DNA from 2 places in the Micromonospora peucetia genome. Region 1 is predicted to be linked to the other one. Evidence: riboswitches for the same ligand, from Rfam matches in the RefSeq annotation. Region 1 holds a riboswitch; the other holds the start of a gene.
The links. A riboswitch is a leader RNA that binds a small molecule or an ion and turns the genes downstream of it on or off. The one in region 1 is predicted to bind thiamine pyrophosphate.
Positions count from the first base shown of each region.

Region 2: another riboswitch for thiamine pyrophosphate. It lies ahead of thiE (thiamine phosphate synthase); the one in region 1 lies ahead of GA0070608_RS16595 (ECF transporter S component).

Region 1 is NZ_FMIC01000002.1:3,530,272-3,537,977, reverse strand. Features, by position in the region: gene GA0070608_RS16605 (sugar isomerase domain-containing protein) at 1-674, opposite strand, end outside; gene GA0070608_RS16600 (alpha/beta fold hydrolase) at 746-1,576, opposite strand; TPP riboswitch at 1,721-1,826, shown strand; gene GA0070608_RS16595 (ECF transporter S component) at 1,899-2,489, shown strand; gene GA0070608_RS16590 (ABC transporter ATP-binding protein) at 2,611-4,026, shown strand; gene GA0070608_RS16585 (energy-coupling factor transporter transmembrane component T family protein) at 4,079-4,879, shown strand; gene GA0070608_RS16580 (hypothetical protein) at 5,062-5,298, opposite strand; gene GA0070608_RS16575 (hypothetical protein) at 6,157-6,342, opposite strand; gene GA0070608_RS16570 (isoprenyl transferase) at 6,407-7,207, opposite strand; gene recO (DNA repair protein RecO) at 7,216-7,706, opposite strand, start outside.
Region 2 is NZ_FMIC01000002.1:2,872,874-2,880,579, forward strand. Features, by position in the region: gene GA0070608_RS13555 (ABC-F family ATP-binding cassette domain-containing protein) at 1-676, shown strand, start outside; gene GA0070608_RS13560 (nucleotidyltransferase domain-containing protein) at 673-1,470, shown strand; gene GA0070608_RS13565 (aldo/keto reductase) at 1,563-2,525, shown strand; gene GA0070608_RS13570 (DUF559 domain-containing protein) at 2,943-3,875, opposite strand; TPP riboswitch at 4,039-4,148, shown strand; gene thiE (thiamine phosphate synthase) at 4,143-4,769, shown strand; gene thiO (glycine oxidase ThiO) at 4,763-5,896, shown strand; gene thiS (sulfur carrier protein ThiS) at 5,887-6,087, shown strand; gene GA0070608_RS13590 (thiazole synthase) at 6,092-6,862, shown strand; gene GA0070608_RS13595 (thiamine phosphate synthase) at 6,976-7,706, shown strand, end outside.

The DNA.
Region 1 (7,706 bases):
GCCGACAGGTAGACCGGGGGCCGCTCCCCCGCAGCCAGCAGTCGGGCCACCACCTCGACCGTGATCTGCTGCGCCAGCAGCGCCGCGGTGATCGACGAGACCGCGCCGACCGCGCCGCCGCCGGGCAACGGCAGCGTCGCGTCGCCGTACGGGGCGCCGTTGTCGAGCACCACGTCGGCGAAGTCGGCGAGCTTACGGCCCGACGGGTGACGCGAGGTCATCTGCCCGGAGTGCCGCGTCGAGGTGATCGCGACCAGCCCGTGCCCCTTCTCCTTGACCAGCGACGCGAACTCCACCATCGCGCCGTTCACGCCCGAGTTGGAGGCGAGCACGAATACGTCCCGGGGGCTGACCGGGGCCAACTCGTAGAGGCGGTGCGCCACCGACGGATCGCGTTCCAACAGTGGCCCGAGCGTGTCCGCCGGGGCACCGCCGAGAAGCACCAGATCCCGCAGGGCGATCCGGTTGGTCGGGACCAGCCCGCCGGCCCGCCCGGCGATCTCCATGGCCAGCGCCTCGGAGTGGCCGGTGCCGAACGCGTGGACCACGCCGTCGGCGCGTACCGCCTCGGCGATCAGGTCGGCGGCCAGCCCCACCGCCGCACGCTGGCTCTCGGCCACCTGGTTCATCGTGGCGGTCACCACGGCCAGGAAGTCCTCGGCGCTCACCGTCATGTCTGCTCCGTCCATGTCGTACCTCCGTCGGGAATGGGGCCCGGCATCTGCCGGCGGCGTCGCGGGGAGGGTCAGGCCGGGTCGTGCACCCGGGCCAGGATCGCCTCGGCCAGCGGTCCGGGCGCCTCGTCGGGGATCCAGTGGCTCACCCGGGGCAGTTCGACGAACCGGTAGTCGGCGCTCACGTGGTCGGCGCACGCCTCGGCGGCGGTGCGGCCGATCGCGATGTCCCGGCCGCTCCACACGAACGTGGTCGGCACCGTCACCGGCCCGGTGGCCGCGAGGTCCCGGCGGGACATGGCGCGGTACCAGTTCAGCGCGGCGGTCAACGCGCCCGGCTCACGCATCGGGTCCGCGTACGCGGCCACCCGCGCGTCGCCACCGACCCCGTGCAGCATCCGGCGCAGCCCGGTCGCGCCCAGTACCAGCAGCGCCTTCTCCGCCTTGCCCGGCTTGCGGAACAGCGTCATGTACGCCGAGCGCGCCTTCTGCCCCGGGTCCTCGGCCAGCGCCCACGCCATCGCGGCGGGATGCGGCACGGAGACCGCCGTCAGCGTGCGGACCCGCTCGGGGTGGCCGGCCGCGACGGCCCAGGCCACCACCGCGCCCCAGTCGTGCCCCACCAGGTGCGCCGCGTCGACGCCCAACGCGTCGAGTACGCCCACCGCGTCGGCGACCAGCTCCGGCAGCCGGTACGCCTCGACCGCCTCGGGCCGCGCGCCCGGCGAGTAGCCCCGCTGGTCCGGCGCGTACGTACGCAGGCCGGCGGCGTGCAGCGCGGGCACCACGTCGTCGAACTCCCCGCCGTGCTGGGGGAAGCCGTGCAGCAGCAGGACGGGTGCGCCGCCCTCCGGTCCGCCGACGCGGACGTCGAACGTCAACCCCCGGGTCTCGATCCGCATGATCGTGAGCCTACCCACGGTCGGCGTGGGTCACTCGTACCATCCGGGGCGGGATCGACGGCGTCGATCGATCGCGCCGGTGAGCTGCGGAAAGATCACATTGCCTGTTGATCTTCAAAGGTGTTAGCGTCGGCGCGACAACTTCATATCCGACAGGGGAGCGCACAGCGCTGAGAGTGCGGGCACCGCCCGCAGACCCTCGAACCTGATCTGGGTAATGCCAGCGCAGGGAGTTCGGTCGACCTCCAGCCGCGTCGACGTCCGGCACATCCGGACGCGGCGTGCGTCTTCTCCTGGTTCGCGTTCAGAACTGGGAGCAATCATGCGAGACAACAACACCACCCGGTGGCGCACCGTCGACATCGTCGTCGCCGCGGTGATCGCGGTGGCCTTCGGCGTCATCTTCTGGGCCTGGGGCCTGCTGTGGCGGGCCGTCGACCCGGCGTTCGCGTTCTTCCCCGCCGGCCAGGCCATCATGTACGGCGTGTGGCTGGTCCCGGCCGTCCTCGGCGGCCTGGTGATCCGCAAGCCCGGCGCGGCGCTCTTCTGCGAGGCGGTGGCGGCGACAGTCTCCGCGCTGCTCGGCGCGGAGTGGGGCGGCGTCACCATCGTCCAGGGCCTGATCCAGGGCCTCGGCGCCGAGTTGGCCTTCGCCGCGTTCCGGTACCGCTCGTTCCGGCTGCCCACCGCGCTGATCGCCGGCGCGCTGACCGGCCTCGGCGCGGCACTGTTCGACTTCTTCGTCTGGAACAGCGAGTACGCCCTGGCCAGCTACCGCATCCCCTACGCCCTGCTCACCATCGTCAGCGCCGCCGCAGTAGCCGGCGCCGGCGCCTGGGCCCTGACCCGCGCCCTGGCCACCACCGGCGCCCTGGACCGCTTCCCCGCGGGCCGCGACCGCACCCCAATCTGACCCGCACGCCGCGGGAAGCCGGTTGATCATGAGGTTGACGGCGATGTGGATCTCCGGGAGTGCCGCCAACCTCATGATCAACGCCAGGGGTGGGTCGGGGACGGGGTAGGGGGTGGGTGTTGTGGGGGCGGTAGTGCTGCGGGGGTTCGGGTGGCGGCATGGTGGGCGGCGGGCGTGGGCCGTGCGCGGGGTGGATCTGCGTGTGGAGGCCGGCGAGCGGGTGCTGCTGCTGGGACCGTCGGGGGCCGGCAAGAGCACCCTGCTCGCCGCGCTGGCCGGGTTGCTGCCCGAGGACTCGGGCGAGCAGGAGGGCACCGTAGAGGTCGACGGGCTCGACCCCCGCGAGAGCCGGGATCGGGTGGGCATCGTCTTCCAGGACCCGGAGAGCCAACTCGTGATGGCCCGCAGCGGCGACGACGTGGCGTTCGGGCTGGAGAACCGCGGCATCCCCGCCCGGGAGATCTGGCCCCGCGTCGACGAGGCGCTGACCCGGGTCGGCTTCCCGTACCCCCGGGACCGCCCCACCGCCGCCCTGTCCGGCGGCGAGCAGCAGCGGTTGGCGCTGGCCGGGGTGCTGGCCCTGCGCCCCGGCCTGCTGCTGCTCGACGAGCCGACCGCCAACCTCGACCCGACCGGCGCGGCGCTGATCCGGGCGGCGGTGGCCGGCGCGCTGGACGCCGACACCACGCTGATCCTGGTCGAACACCGGGTCGCCGAGGCGCTGCCCCTGGTCGACCGGGTGGTCGTGCTCGAACCCGGCGGCGGCGTCCGCGCGGACGGCACTCCCGAGGCCGTCTTCGGCACGCACGGCGACACACTCGCCGCCGAGGGCGTCTGGGTGCCCGGCCGTCCGGTACCGCCCCGCCAGGCCACCACCCCGGCCGGCGACGTGCTGGTCACCGCCGACCGGCTCGGCCTGCCGCCCCGGCTGGCCGCCGTCGACCTGGCGGTACGCGCCGGCGAGGCGCTCGCCGTCCTCGGACCGAACGGGGCCGGCAAGTCGACCCTCGCACTGCTGCTCGGCGGCCTACTCAAGCCCGGAGCGGGCCGGGTCGCGGCGACGACGGCGCTGGCCGGCACCGACACGGGCACTCCCCCGCACCGCTGGCGCGCGCCGGCACTGGCCCGCCGGATCGGCTCGGTCTTCCAGGACCCGGAGCACCAGTTCGTCGCGAACACCGTCTACGACGAGCTGGCGCTCGGCCCGCGCCGCACCGGCCAGCCCGAGCCGGCGATCCGGTCCACCGTCGACGGGCTGCTGTCCCGGCTGCGGTTGACGAAACTCGCGGCGGCCAACCCGTACACCCTCTCCGGCGGGGAGGCGCGGCGGCTGAGCGTGGCGACCGCCCTGGCCACCGCGCCCCGCCTGCTCGTCTGCGACGAGCCGACCTTCGGCCAGGACAGGCGCACCTGGCTGGAGCTGGTGGACCTCTTCGCCGAGCTGCGCGACGCCGGGCACGGCCTGGTCGCGGTCACCCACGACCCGGAGTTCGTCGCCGCCCTGGCAGACCGCCGTCTCATCCTGGAGCGCCCGTGACCAGCCCACACCCGGCTGTCGCACCAGTCACCCGTCGCGCTCCGGAGCGGGCATGATCAGCTTCGAGCCGGTCGCCGCGCCGGGGGCGCCGCTGGCCCGGCGCAACCCGGTGGCCAAGCTCGTCGCGGCGCTGGTGTTCTCGTTCATCCTGATCGCCACCCTGGACCCGGTGGCCCCGGCCATCGCGATCGCCGTGGAGCTGGCCGTGCTGCCGTTGTTCGGGGTCCGGCTGCGGGTGTTGGCGCGGCGGACGTGGCCGCTGCTCGTCGGTGCGGTCGGCGTGGTGGTGACGCTGGTGCTGTTCGCGGCCGAGCGCTCCGGCCGGGTGCTGGTCGAGGCCGGCCCGGTGGTGGTCACCTCCGGGGTGCTGCTCACCGCGCTCGGCCTGGTGCTGCGCATGTTCGCGGTGGCGCTGCCCGGCGTGATCGTTTTCGCCACCACCGACCCCACCGACCTGGCGGACGCGCTGATCCAGAACGCGAAGGCGCCGGCCCGGTTCGCCATCGGGGCACTGGCCGCGTTCCGGCTGGTGCCACTGCTGGGGCAGGAATGGCAAATGATCTCCATGGCGCGTCGCGCCCGAGGGGTCGAGTCCGGTCGCAACCCGCTGGCGAAGTTGCGGCTGTTCGCCTCGACGGCCTTCGCACTACTGGTCGGAGCGATCCGCCGAGGCACCCGGTTGGCCGTGGCGATGGACGCCCGGGGCTTCGACGCCGGGACCCCGCGCACCGTCGCCCGGCAACAGCGTTTCGTCGCCGCCGACGGCCTGTTGATCGTCTGCTCGGCGGCGCTCGCCGGGGCCGCGCTCACCGTCAGCGTGCTGCTCGGCACCTTCCGCCCGCTGATCGGCTGAGACGCTCGTTGATCGGCTGACACGCCTTGATCGACCGACACTCCCCCCGATCGGCACACGCCCTTGATCGGCTGAGACACCCCCGATCGCTGACCGCTTCTCGCTTGACTGGTGCCGGCCGATGATCGGCTGACGGGCCGGGTGGAGTCGTCGGTCACGACGGCTCCACCCGGCTGGCACGGTCAGCTGCGCCGGAAGGCGTACCGGCGGGCCTGACCGGCCTTCTGGTCACGCAGGGCACCGGAGCGGCCGCCGCCGGAAACCGGCGGCCCGGCCTTCGGCGCCGCCGGCCGGTCGACCGGCAGCGTCGGCACGATCGGCGCGACCGCCACCTCGCCGAGGTTGACCGGCGTCAGGTCCGCGACCGACGGCTTGGGCAGGGCGGTACGGGACTTCTTCGGGTTGCGCTTGGCGGGCATCCGGTGCCTCCTTGGTCTGCGGGCCCAACGCCCCGGCGCGACGTCCGGTGACGGGGCCCGCCTCGTCGATGACCGTCGCGCGACGGTCGGGCGGGAGCGGGACTGCTGCCCGGGATCGACCACGACGAACACCGCCGCTCGGCGGCAGGTACGGAATGCGGACGCCCGGGAGCACGCGGACCCACGGCCGCAGGGGCGGCGGGTCGGCTCGGAGGTGGGGCGTCAGATACGCATGCCCACACGCTATCCGGCCGGACCGTTCACGCGCAGCCGAATTACCGCCCCGATCGAGAATCGCGCCCGCCACGACGCCGCCCGTTGGCACCGCGCAACCCCGCCACGATCCGCACCAGCCCCCGCGATCTTGCAGTTTCGGCCCCCGCTATGCCCCCTATAGGCGATTTGCAGGGGCCAAAACTGCAAGATCGCCGAGCTGAGCGGGGCGAGGGCGGGGCGGGGCGGGGCGGGGTGGGGTGGGACAGGACAGGGCGGGGCGGGGTTGTGGTGTAGCGGCGAGCCGCGCGGCACCCGGGTGACGATCATCGTGTCCTGGCGCGGCACCCGGCGGCGTGGGGACGGTCGGGTCACCGAGATCGGCGGCGTCCAACGCCATGATCATCTTGTGCCGAAGATCCCGCATCCCCACCGCCGAGGTTCGACGCGGCCGGGGCACCCGCCCCGCTCCCGATCCCAGGCATCGCCATCACCACTCACCCCCGAAACCCCGACCCCCGAGCCGGCAGTCGATCACGCACTCCTGGTGGGCGGTACGCCCCGGGAGGGGCCTTCGCGCGGCACCACAACCGCATGATCGACGGACGGTCCGGGGGTCGGGAACGCAGATGCGAGGTCGGCGGGTCAGAAGAAGCGACGGCGCTTGGCCTTCTGGGGGCGGAGCATGTCGGCGCCCTTGGTGAGCAGTCGGCTCACCCCGGTCGGACCGCGGCGGGCCTCCAGCGTGTGGCTGAGCCGGCGCGCGCCGGCCGCCGCCAACGGCACGGCGACGGCCATCGCCGCCCACTGGGCAATACGCTTCTGGATCATGTGGGTTCACCTCCGTCAGTGGCTGTTGACCGAGGTGGTACCCCGTACGGCCGCGCGGTAAGCCTCAGGTCGGCGGAGCGACCGGGTTGGGCAGCGCGCCGCCGAAGCGACGGTCCCGCTGCGCGTACAGCTCGCAGGCGTACCAGAGGTGGCGGCGGTCGAAGTCGGGCCAGAGCGTGTCGAGGAAGATCAGCTCGGCGTACGCGGTCTGCCAGAGCAGGAAGTTCGAGATCCGCTCCTCGCCGGAGGGACGCAGGAACAGATCCACCTCGGGGATCTCCGGGTGGTAGAGGTACTTCGCGACGGTCTTCTCGGTGACCTTCTCCGGGTCCAGCCGGCCCGCCGCGACGTCGCGGGCGATGGCGGCGGCGGCGTCGGCGATCTCGGCCTGGCCGCCGTAGTTGACGCAGAACTGGAGGGTCAGCGTCGAGTTGCCCCGGGACATCTCCTCCGCCGTCTGCAACTCGGAGATGACGCTCTTCCAGAGCCGGCCGGTCCGGCCGGACCAGACCACCCGCACCCCCAGGTCGACCAGCTGGTCCCGGCGGCGGCGGATGACGTCCCGGTTGAAGCCCATCAGGAACCGGACCTCGTCCGGCGAGCGCCGCCAGTTCTCGGTGGAGAAGGCGTACGCCGACAGGTAGGGGATGCCCAGCTCGATGGCGCCCTCGATGGTGTCGAAGAGGGAGAACTCCCCCGCCTCGTGGCCCTTGGTGCGGGGCAGCCCGCGTTCCTTGGCCCACCGGCCGTTGCCGTCCATCACCACGGCGACGTGCTTCGGCACCGCGTCGGCGGGCAGTGCCGGCGGCCGGGCACCCGACGGGTGTGGTGTCGGCGGCACCAGCTCGCGACGCCCGGCCCTCATCGATCGGATCACTCGGTCCTCCCCCTGCTCACGCCGTCCGCACCGGTTCCGCCGGCACGCGGCGGCGGAGCCGGGCCGGCCGCCGGGGCACCCCGGTCGACCAGCGGCAGCGAGCGTAGCGCGCGCTCCAGGTGCCACTGCAGGTGCGCCGCGACCAGGCCGCTGCACTCTCGGCGTACGCCGGTCTCGGTGGCGTCGGCGACCCGCCAGTCGCCGGTGGCCAGCGCGGACATCAGGTCGATGGTGGCCGGGGCGGGATGGGCCGCGCCCGGCGGCCGGCAGTCCGGGCAGACCGCACCCCCGGCCGGTACGGAGAACGCCCGGTGCCGCCCCGGCGTGCCGCAGACGGCGCAGGCGATCAGGGCCGGCGCCCAGCCGGCCAGCGTCATGCCGCGCAGCAGGTACGCGTCGAGCACCAGGGTGGTGGCGTGGCTGCCCTCGGCGAGCGCCCGCAGCGCGCCCAGGGTGAGCTGGAACAGCCGCAGCGACGGCTCCCGCT
Region 2 (7,706 bases), 660 kb from region 1:
CGGCAAGCGCGCGGTGGTCTGCGAGCAGCTGGAGCTCGACGGCCTGACCTTCCCGTTCGACCTGGAGATCTGGTACGGCGACCGGGTCGCGGTGCTCGGCGCCAACGGCACGGGCAAGTCGCACTTCCTGCGACTGCTCGCCCGGGGCGGCACCGACCCCGACCCGGCCAACGGCCCGGTCGACGGCGCCGCCGCGCTTGCGCCGGTGGTGCACGACGGGGTGGCCCGGCTCGGCGCGCGGGTGCGCCCCGGACACTTCTCGCAGACCCACGACCGGCCGGAGCTGATGGCGAAGACCCTCGTCGAGGCCCTCTGGCGGGGCGACGAGCACCGGGCCGGCATGGACCGACACGCCGCGATGGCGGCGCTGAGCCGGTACGAGCTGGCAGGGCAGGGCGACCAGCGCTTCGGCACCCTCTCCGGCGGGCAGCAGGCGCGGTTCCTGGTGCTGCTGCTGGAACTGTCCGGCGCGACGCTGCTGCTGCTCGACGAGCCCACCGACAACCTCGACCTGGCCTCCGCGGAGGCGCTGGAGGCCGGGCTGACCGCGTTCGAGGGGACCGTGGTGGCGGTGACCCACGACCGCTGGTTCACCCGCTCCTTCGACCGGTTCGTGCTCTTCCGGGGCGACAACGAGGTGGTGGAGACCCCCGAGCCGGTCTGGGACGTGGGGTGATCCCCGCCGACCTGGCCGACCGCCTCTGCGCTGTCGGCGGGGTCGTCGCCGTCGCGCTCGGCGGCAGCCGGGCCCGGGGCGAGCACCGGCCCGACTCCGACTGGGACCTCGGCCTCTACTACCGGGGCGAGCTGGACGTGCCGGGGCTGCGCGCCGTCGCCGCGGCGGTCGCCGACGGGGAGGTCGAGTTGACCCCGCCCGGCGGCTGGGGGCCCTGGGTCGACGGCGGCGGATGGCTGCGCGTCGGCGGGGCGGCGGTCGACTGGATCTACCGTGACCTCGACCGGGTGCACCGGATCTGGGCCGACTGCCGGGCCGGCCGGTACGAGGTCGGCGTGCAGGCCGGGCACCCGCTCGGCTTCTACTCGTCCGCCTACGTCGGCGAGGTGGCGCTCTGCCGCGTGCTCGGCGACCCGAGCGGTGAGCTGACCGCGCTGCGGGAGGAGACCCGCGCGTACCCGCCGGCCCTGGCCGAGGCCCTGACGGCCGGCGGGTGGGAGGCCCGGTTCCTGCTCGACGGCGCGGCCAAGGCCGTCGTGGCCGGCGACAGCGGGTACGTTGCCGGCTGCCTGTTCCGGGTGGTCGGCGTACTCGCCCAGGTGCTGCACGCCCGGGCCGGGCGGTGGCTGGTCAACGAGAAGGGCATGATCGCCTCCGCCGGGCGGCTGCCGGGCGCGCCGCCCGACTTCGCCCGGCGGGCGCAGGCGTTGCTCGGCGCGGTCGGGAACACGCCGGAGGAGTTGGCCGACACGCTCACCGCCGCCCGTCGGCTCGTCGCCGACGTGCCCGGCTGACGGGTGCCCGGCTGACGGGTGCTCGGCTCACGGTGCCCGACTGACGGGGTGCGCGGCGGGAGCCGGGGCGGGCGCCGGCCGGGCGGCATAGGGTGGATCTCGTGACTCAAATGACCTATCGCCGGTTGGGCGACTCCGGGCTTGTGGTGTCCGTGGTCGGCATTGGCTGCAACAACTTCGGCCGAAAGCTCGACCTCGACGGCACCCGGGCGGTGGTCGACGCCGCGCTGGACGCCGGGATCAACTTCTTCGACACCGCCGACATCTATGGCGAGCCGCAGGGCGGCTCCGAGGAACTGCTGGGCCAGGCGCTCAAGGGCCGGCGCGACGACGTGGTGGTGACCACCAAGTTCGGCATGGACATGCACGGCATGAACGGCCCCGACTTCGGTGCCCGGGGCGCGCGCCGCTACATCGCCCGGGCGGTCGAGGCGTCGCTGCGCCGGCTCGGCACCGACCACATCGACCTGTATCAGATGCACGAGCCCGACCCGGGCACCCCGATCGACGAGACGCTCGCCGCACTCGACGATCTCGTCCGCGCCGGCAAGGTGCGCTACCTGGGCAACTCCAACTTCGCCGGCTGGCAGATCGCCGACGCGGACTGGGTGGCCTCGTCGAACGGCCGGTCCCGGTTCATCAGCGCGCAGAACCACTACAACCTGCTGGAGCGCGGCGTCGAGGCCGAGGTGGTGCTGGCGTGCGAGCGGTTCGGCCTCGGGTTGCTGCCGTTCTTCCCGCTGGCCAACGGGCTGCTCACCGGCAAGTACAAGCGGGCCGAGGCCCCGCCGGCCGGCAGCCGCCTCGCCGGCGGCGGTCGGTACGCCCAGCGACTCGCCGCCGCCGACTGGGACACCATCGAGGCGATCGAGGCGTACGCCGCCGAGCGCGGGCTGTCGATGCTCCAGGTGGCGATCGGCGGACTGGCCGCCCAACCGGCGGTGACCTCGGTGATCGCCGGCGCCACCACGCCCGAGCAGGTGCGCTCCAACGCACGGGCGGGCACCTGGCAGCCCACCGACGAGGACCTGGACGCCCTGCGCGCCATCCTCTGAGCCACGTCGACGCCCGGCCATCCGCGCCCGGCCATCCGCGCCCGGCCATCCGCGCCCGGCCATCCGCGCCCGGCCATCCGCGCCCGGCCATCCGCGCCCGGCCATCCGCGCCCGGCCATCCGCGCCCGGCCGTCCCCGCCCGCCCGCGCCCGCCCGCCCGCGCCCGCCCAGCCCCTGGCCGGGCCGGGCGGGGCTGCCCGTCCTGCCGTGCGTCTTGGCGGCGATGGGTGGAACACCACGTACCTCTCCGACCTCGGGAGACAGACCTGGTGTTCCACCCGTCGCCGTCGCTCGTGCACAGGAGGGCGCTCGGCGGGCGTGTGGCGGTCGGGGGTGGGTGACCCTGCCGGAGCGGAGGCTCGGCGGGGGCGGGGTGGGGGTGCGGCGGGGGTGCGGCGGGGCGGGATGTCAGGGCTGTCACCTTGGGTCAGTGAGAGCCCTGAGGTTCCGCTCGTCGGCGCGTTCGCGGAGGGCGGCGGTGACGAGGCGTACCGTGCGGTCCCGGTGCCGGAGCACGTCGTCGGCGGTGAAACGGAGGACGATCCAGCCGGCCGCGCGGAGCGCGTTCAGCCGGGCGACGTCCTGTCGGAAGTGGGCGCGTTCCCGGTGGTGGTCGCCGTCGTACTCGACCGCGACGCGCAGGACCGGCCACGCCAGGTCGACCCGGCCGACGAACCGTCCCCGGGCGTCGAGCACATCGTGCTGCGGCGTGGGCGGGGGCAGCCCGGCGTCGAGCAGGAGCAGCCGCAACCGGGTCTCCATCGGAGACTCACTCAGGGGCTCGGCCAGCGCGAGCACCTCCCGCAGCAGCGGCAGCCCGGGCCAACGACGACGAGCATCGGCGTACGCCCGCAGGGCCGGCAGCCTGACGATCCGGCGGTGCAGCAGCGCGTCGACGGCCACCAGAGCCTCGGCGCGCGGCGCCTGTCGCCCGAGGTCGAACGCCGTCCGCAGTGGCGTGGTGACCGGTAGGCCGGCGAAGCCGGTCAGATCGCCTTCTGGTAGGTGCGAGCGGGTGACGGAGAGCCGCGGGTGCGGGCGCAGCCTCGCCGCGCGAGGAAGAAGGACACTGACTGCCGCGTCGCGGGCCAGCAGGTCAACGCCCCACAGGTAGGCGGCACTCGGTCCGGCGATCGCGGCACCGGGGGGCAGGAGCAGGGCCACCGCATCGCACCAGAGTCGATGGTCCGGTGCGAGCAGCGCGTCCTGGTGCACGTACACGTCGGGCAGCAGGCGTTGCCAGGCCGAACCGCGCAGCATGGCGCGGGTCAGGATGCCGTCCGCGATCGCGGCGCTGGCCCGGAACGGCACGAAGGCCAGGCGGGGCGGTACCCGGGCGGCGAAGGGCATCCGGACAGCATGGGGGGACGGGAGGCACACCCGCCGCCCCGACCGTCGAGATCGGGCGGACGGTGTGAAATCCGTGTCCGGGCCCTTGGCGGATCGGGCGGACGGTGTGAAATCCGCGTCCCGACCTTGGCGGATCCGGCGATCCGTCGTACGGTGAAACCCGCAAGTGACCCACGGGAGCCCGGTACACCGGGCTGAGAGGGGGGCTTTGAGCCCCCGACCGTCGAACCTGATCCGGGTAATGCCGGCGCAGGGAGGAGTGTTGCCGTGCCGTCCCTCGGGCGACTGCATCTGATCACCGACACCCGACCCGGGCGGGATCCGCTCACCGTGCTGCGGGCCGCCCTTGCGGTGGCCCGCGCGGAACTGGTCGTGCAGGTCCGGGTGACCGACGACGCCACCGACCGGGAGGCGTACGACCTGGCCCGCCGGGTCGTGGCGCTCTGCGCCCGGTACGACGCCACCTGCCTGGTGAACGACCGGCTGCACGTGGCGTTGGCGGTGGGTGCCGCCGGTGGGCACGTCGGTGCGGACGACCTGCCGGTCGGGGCCGCCCGCCGGGTGCTCGGCGCGACCGCCGTACTCGGCGCCACCGCCCGCGATCCGGGGACGGCCGTCGAGGCGGTCGCCGCCGGGGCCAGCTATCTGGGTGTGGGCCCATGCCACGCCACCAGCACCAAGACGGGACTGCCGGCGCCGATCGGCCCGGCCGGGGTACGCGCCGTCGCCGACGCCGTGGACGTGCCGGTCGTCGCGATCGGCGGGGTGACCGCCGCGAAGGTGCCCGCGCTGGTGGCCGCCGGGGCGTACGGGGTGGCGGTGGTGGGGGCGGTCTCCGGGGCGGCCGATCCGGCCCGGGCGACGGCGGAACTGCTGGGAGCGCTGGGGTGCTGAGCCGACCGGACGTCGCCGTGGTGGGGGCGGGACCGGTCGGGCTGGCGATCGCCTGGCGCTGCGCGACGCGCGGACTGCGGGTCGTCGTGCACGACCCGGCTCCGGGTTCCGGCGCGTCCCACGTTGCCGCCGGGATGCTCGCCCCGGTCGCCGAGGCGTACTTCGGTGAGCACGAGCTGACCGGGCTGCTGACCGCCTCCGCCGCCCGCTGGCCGGCCTTCGCCGCCGAGCTGACCGCCGCCACGGGCGTGGACGTCGGCTACCGGACCGAGGGCACCCTGATGGTCGGGCTCACCACCGACGACCTGGCCGAGGCGCGCCGGCTGTGGGCGTACCAGCAGCGGATCGGACTGCCGGTGACGCCGCTGCGCCCGTCGGCGCTGCGGGACCGCGAGCCGGCGCTGGCCCCCCGGGTGCGCGGTGGCGCGCTCGCCGCCACCGATCACCAGGTCGACCCGCGGCGGCTGGTGCCGGCGCTGCGCACGGCCGCCGAACGGGCCGGCGCCACGCTGGTGCCCGCCGCCGTGCGCCGGCTGTCCGACGTGGAGGCCGGGGTCACGGTGGTCGCGGCCGGCTGCGGCGCGGCAGCCCTGACCGGGCTGCCGGTGCGGCCCGTGAAGGGGCAGTTGGTCCGGCTCCGCGCGCCCGGCGGCGGTGCGCCGGGCTTCCGGCACGTCATCCGGGGGTACGCCGACGGCGAGCACGTCTACCTCGTGCCCCGCTCCGACGGGGAGGTGGTGGTGGGCGCGACCGTCGAGGAGCGCACCGACACCGACGTCTCCGCCGGGGCGGTGCTGCGCCTGCTCCGCGCCGCCGTCGACCTGCTGCCCGAGTTGGCCGAGTACGACCTCGTCGAGGCCCTCGCCGGCCTGCGCCCCGGCACCCCCGACAACGCCCCGATCCTCGGCCCGCTGCCCGGCCGGCCCGGCGTGCTCGCCGCGACCGGGCACCACCGGCACGGCATCGTGCTCACCCCGGTCACCGCCGACCTGATCGCCGACCTGATCAGCACGGGCACGGCGGACCCCCTGCTCGCCCCCTTCACCCCGGCCCGTTTCACCCCGGCCACCGCCGCCCGGTCCGGTTCCGGACCGTCCGTACCCGAGGAGGAGCACACGTGGAACTGACGGTGAACGGCGCCGGGCGCAGCCTGCCCGGCGGTTCGACCGTGACGGACCTGGTTCGCGCGGTCACCGACCAGCGGCGTGGCCTCGCCGTCGCGGTCAACGGCGAGGTGGTGCCGCGTACCGGCTGGCCGGCGACCGTGCTGCGGGACGGCGACCGGGTCGAGGTGCTCAGTGCCGCCCAGGGCGGGTGACGCGGTGAGCCTCGACCTGGGTGGCGTGAGCTTCACGTCCCGGCTGGTCCTCGGCACCGGCGGCGCGACGAACCTGCGGGTGCTGGAGGACGCGATCCGGGCCTCCGGGACCGAGCTGGTCACCCTGGCACTGCGCCGGATCGACACCGCCCCCGGCACCGCCGGCGGGCTGCTGGACCTGCTGGACCGCTGCGGCGTGAGGCTGCTGCCGAACACCGCCGGCTGTTACACGGCGGGCGAGGCGGTCAAGGTGGCGCAGCTGGCCCGGGAGGCGTTCGGCACCGACTGGGTGAAGCTGGAGGTGATCGGCGACGAGCGCACGCTGCTGCCCGACGGGGTGGAGTTGCTGCGCGCCGCCGAGGAACTCGTCGGCGACGGGTTCGTGGTGCTGCCGTACACGTCGGACGACCCTGTCCTGGCCCGCCGGCTGGCCGACGTCGGCTGCGCCGCGGTGATGCCGGCCGGGGCGCCGATCGGCTCCGGCCTGGGCGTGTCGAACCCGCACCACATCCGGCTGATCCGGCAGGGCGTCGACGTGCCGGTGATCCTGGACGCCGGCATCGGCACCGCCTCGGATGCCGCGTTGGCCATGGAGCTGGGCTGCGACGCGGTGCTGCTGGCCAGCGCGGTCACCCGCGCCGCCGACCCGGTGGCGATGGCCACCGCGATGCGGTACGCGGTCGAGGCGGGTCGGCTCGCGTACGGGGCGGGTCGAATCGCCCGACGCTTCCACGCCCTCCCCTCCACCCCCGACGAGGGAAGACCCGACCTGTGACCCCCACCCTCCCCTTCTCCCCGTCCCCGTCCCCGTCCCCGTCCCCGTCCCCGTCCCCGGTCCCGGTGGATCTTGGTAGGAAAGGGCCCCCGGAGGGGCCGGATCTCACCAAGATCTCGCGTGGGCCGGTCGGCGTCGTGCTGTTGACCGACCGGTGGCAGGCGCGGCGGTCGTTGGGTGACGTCGTCGCCGGGGCCGTCGCCGGGGGAGTGCGGTGGGTGGTGCTGCGGGAGCGGGACCTGCCCCGGGCCGAGCGCGCCGCCCTCGCCGCAGACCTGCGTGCGATCCTCGCCGAGGCGGGCGGCACCCTGATCGTCGCCGGCCCCGACCCGCTCGGCGGCGACGCCGTCCACCTGCCGTCGGCCGGCCCGTATCCGCCGCCGCGCCTCGCCCTGGTCGGCCGCTCCTGCCACGACCGGGCCGAACTGGCCAGGCTCACCACGGAGGACTACGCCACCCTCTCGCCCGTCTACCCGACCAGCACCAAACCCGGCTACGGCCCGCCGCTGCGCCCGGACGGGCTGAGTGAGCTGATCCGGCACAGTCCGGTGCCGGTCCTCGCGCTCGGCGGAGTGGAGAGCCCGGACCAGGTGGGTGCCTGCGTCGAGGCGGGAGCCGTCGGCGTGGCGGTGCTCGGCGCGATCATGCGCGCCGCCGACCCGACCGAGGTCGCCGCCACGCTCACCGCCAGCTTCCGGCCGGCGGTCTCCCCGAAGCCGCGCAGCCCGCACGAACACGCGGAGGTCTCCGGGACGGGGCTGCGGCCGACCGTGCCCACGGAGGGACCAAGCCTGACCGCCCGGAGTGGGCACGGTCGGCCGCAGCCCCCGACGCCGATCAGGGA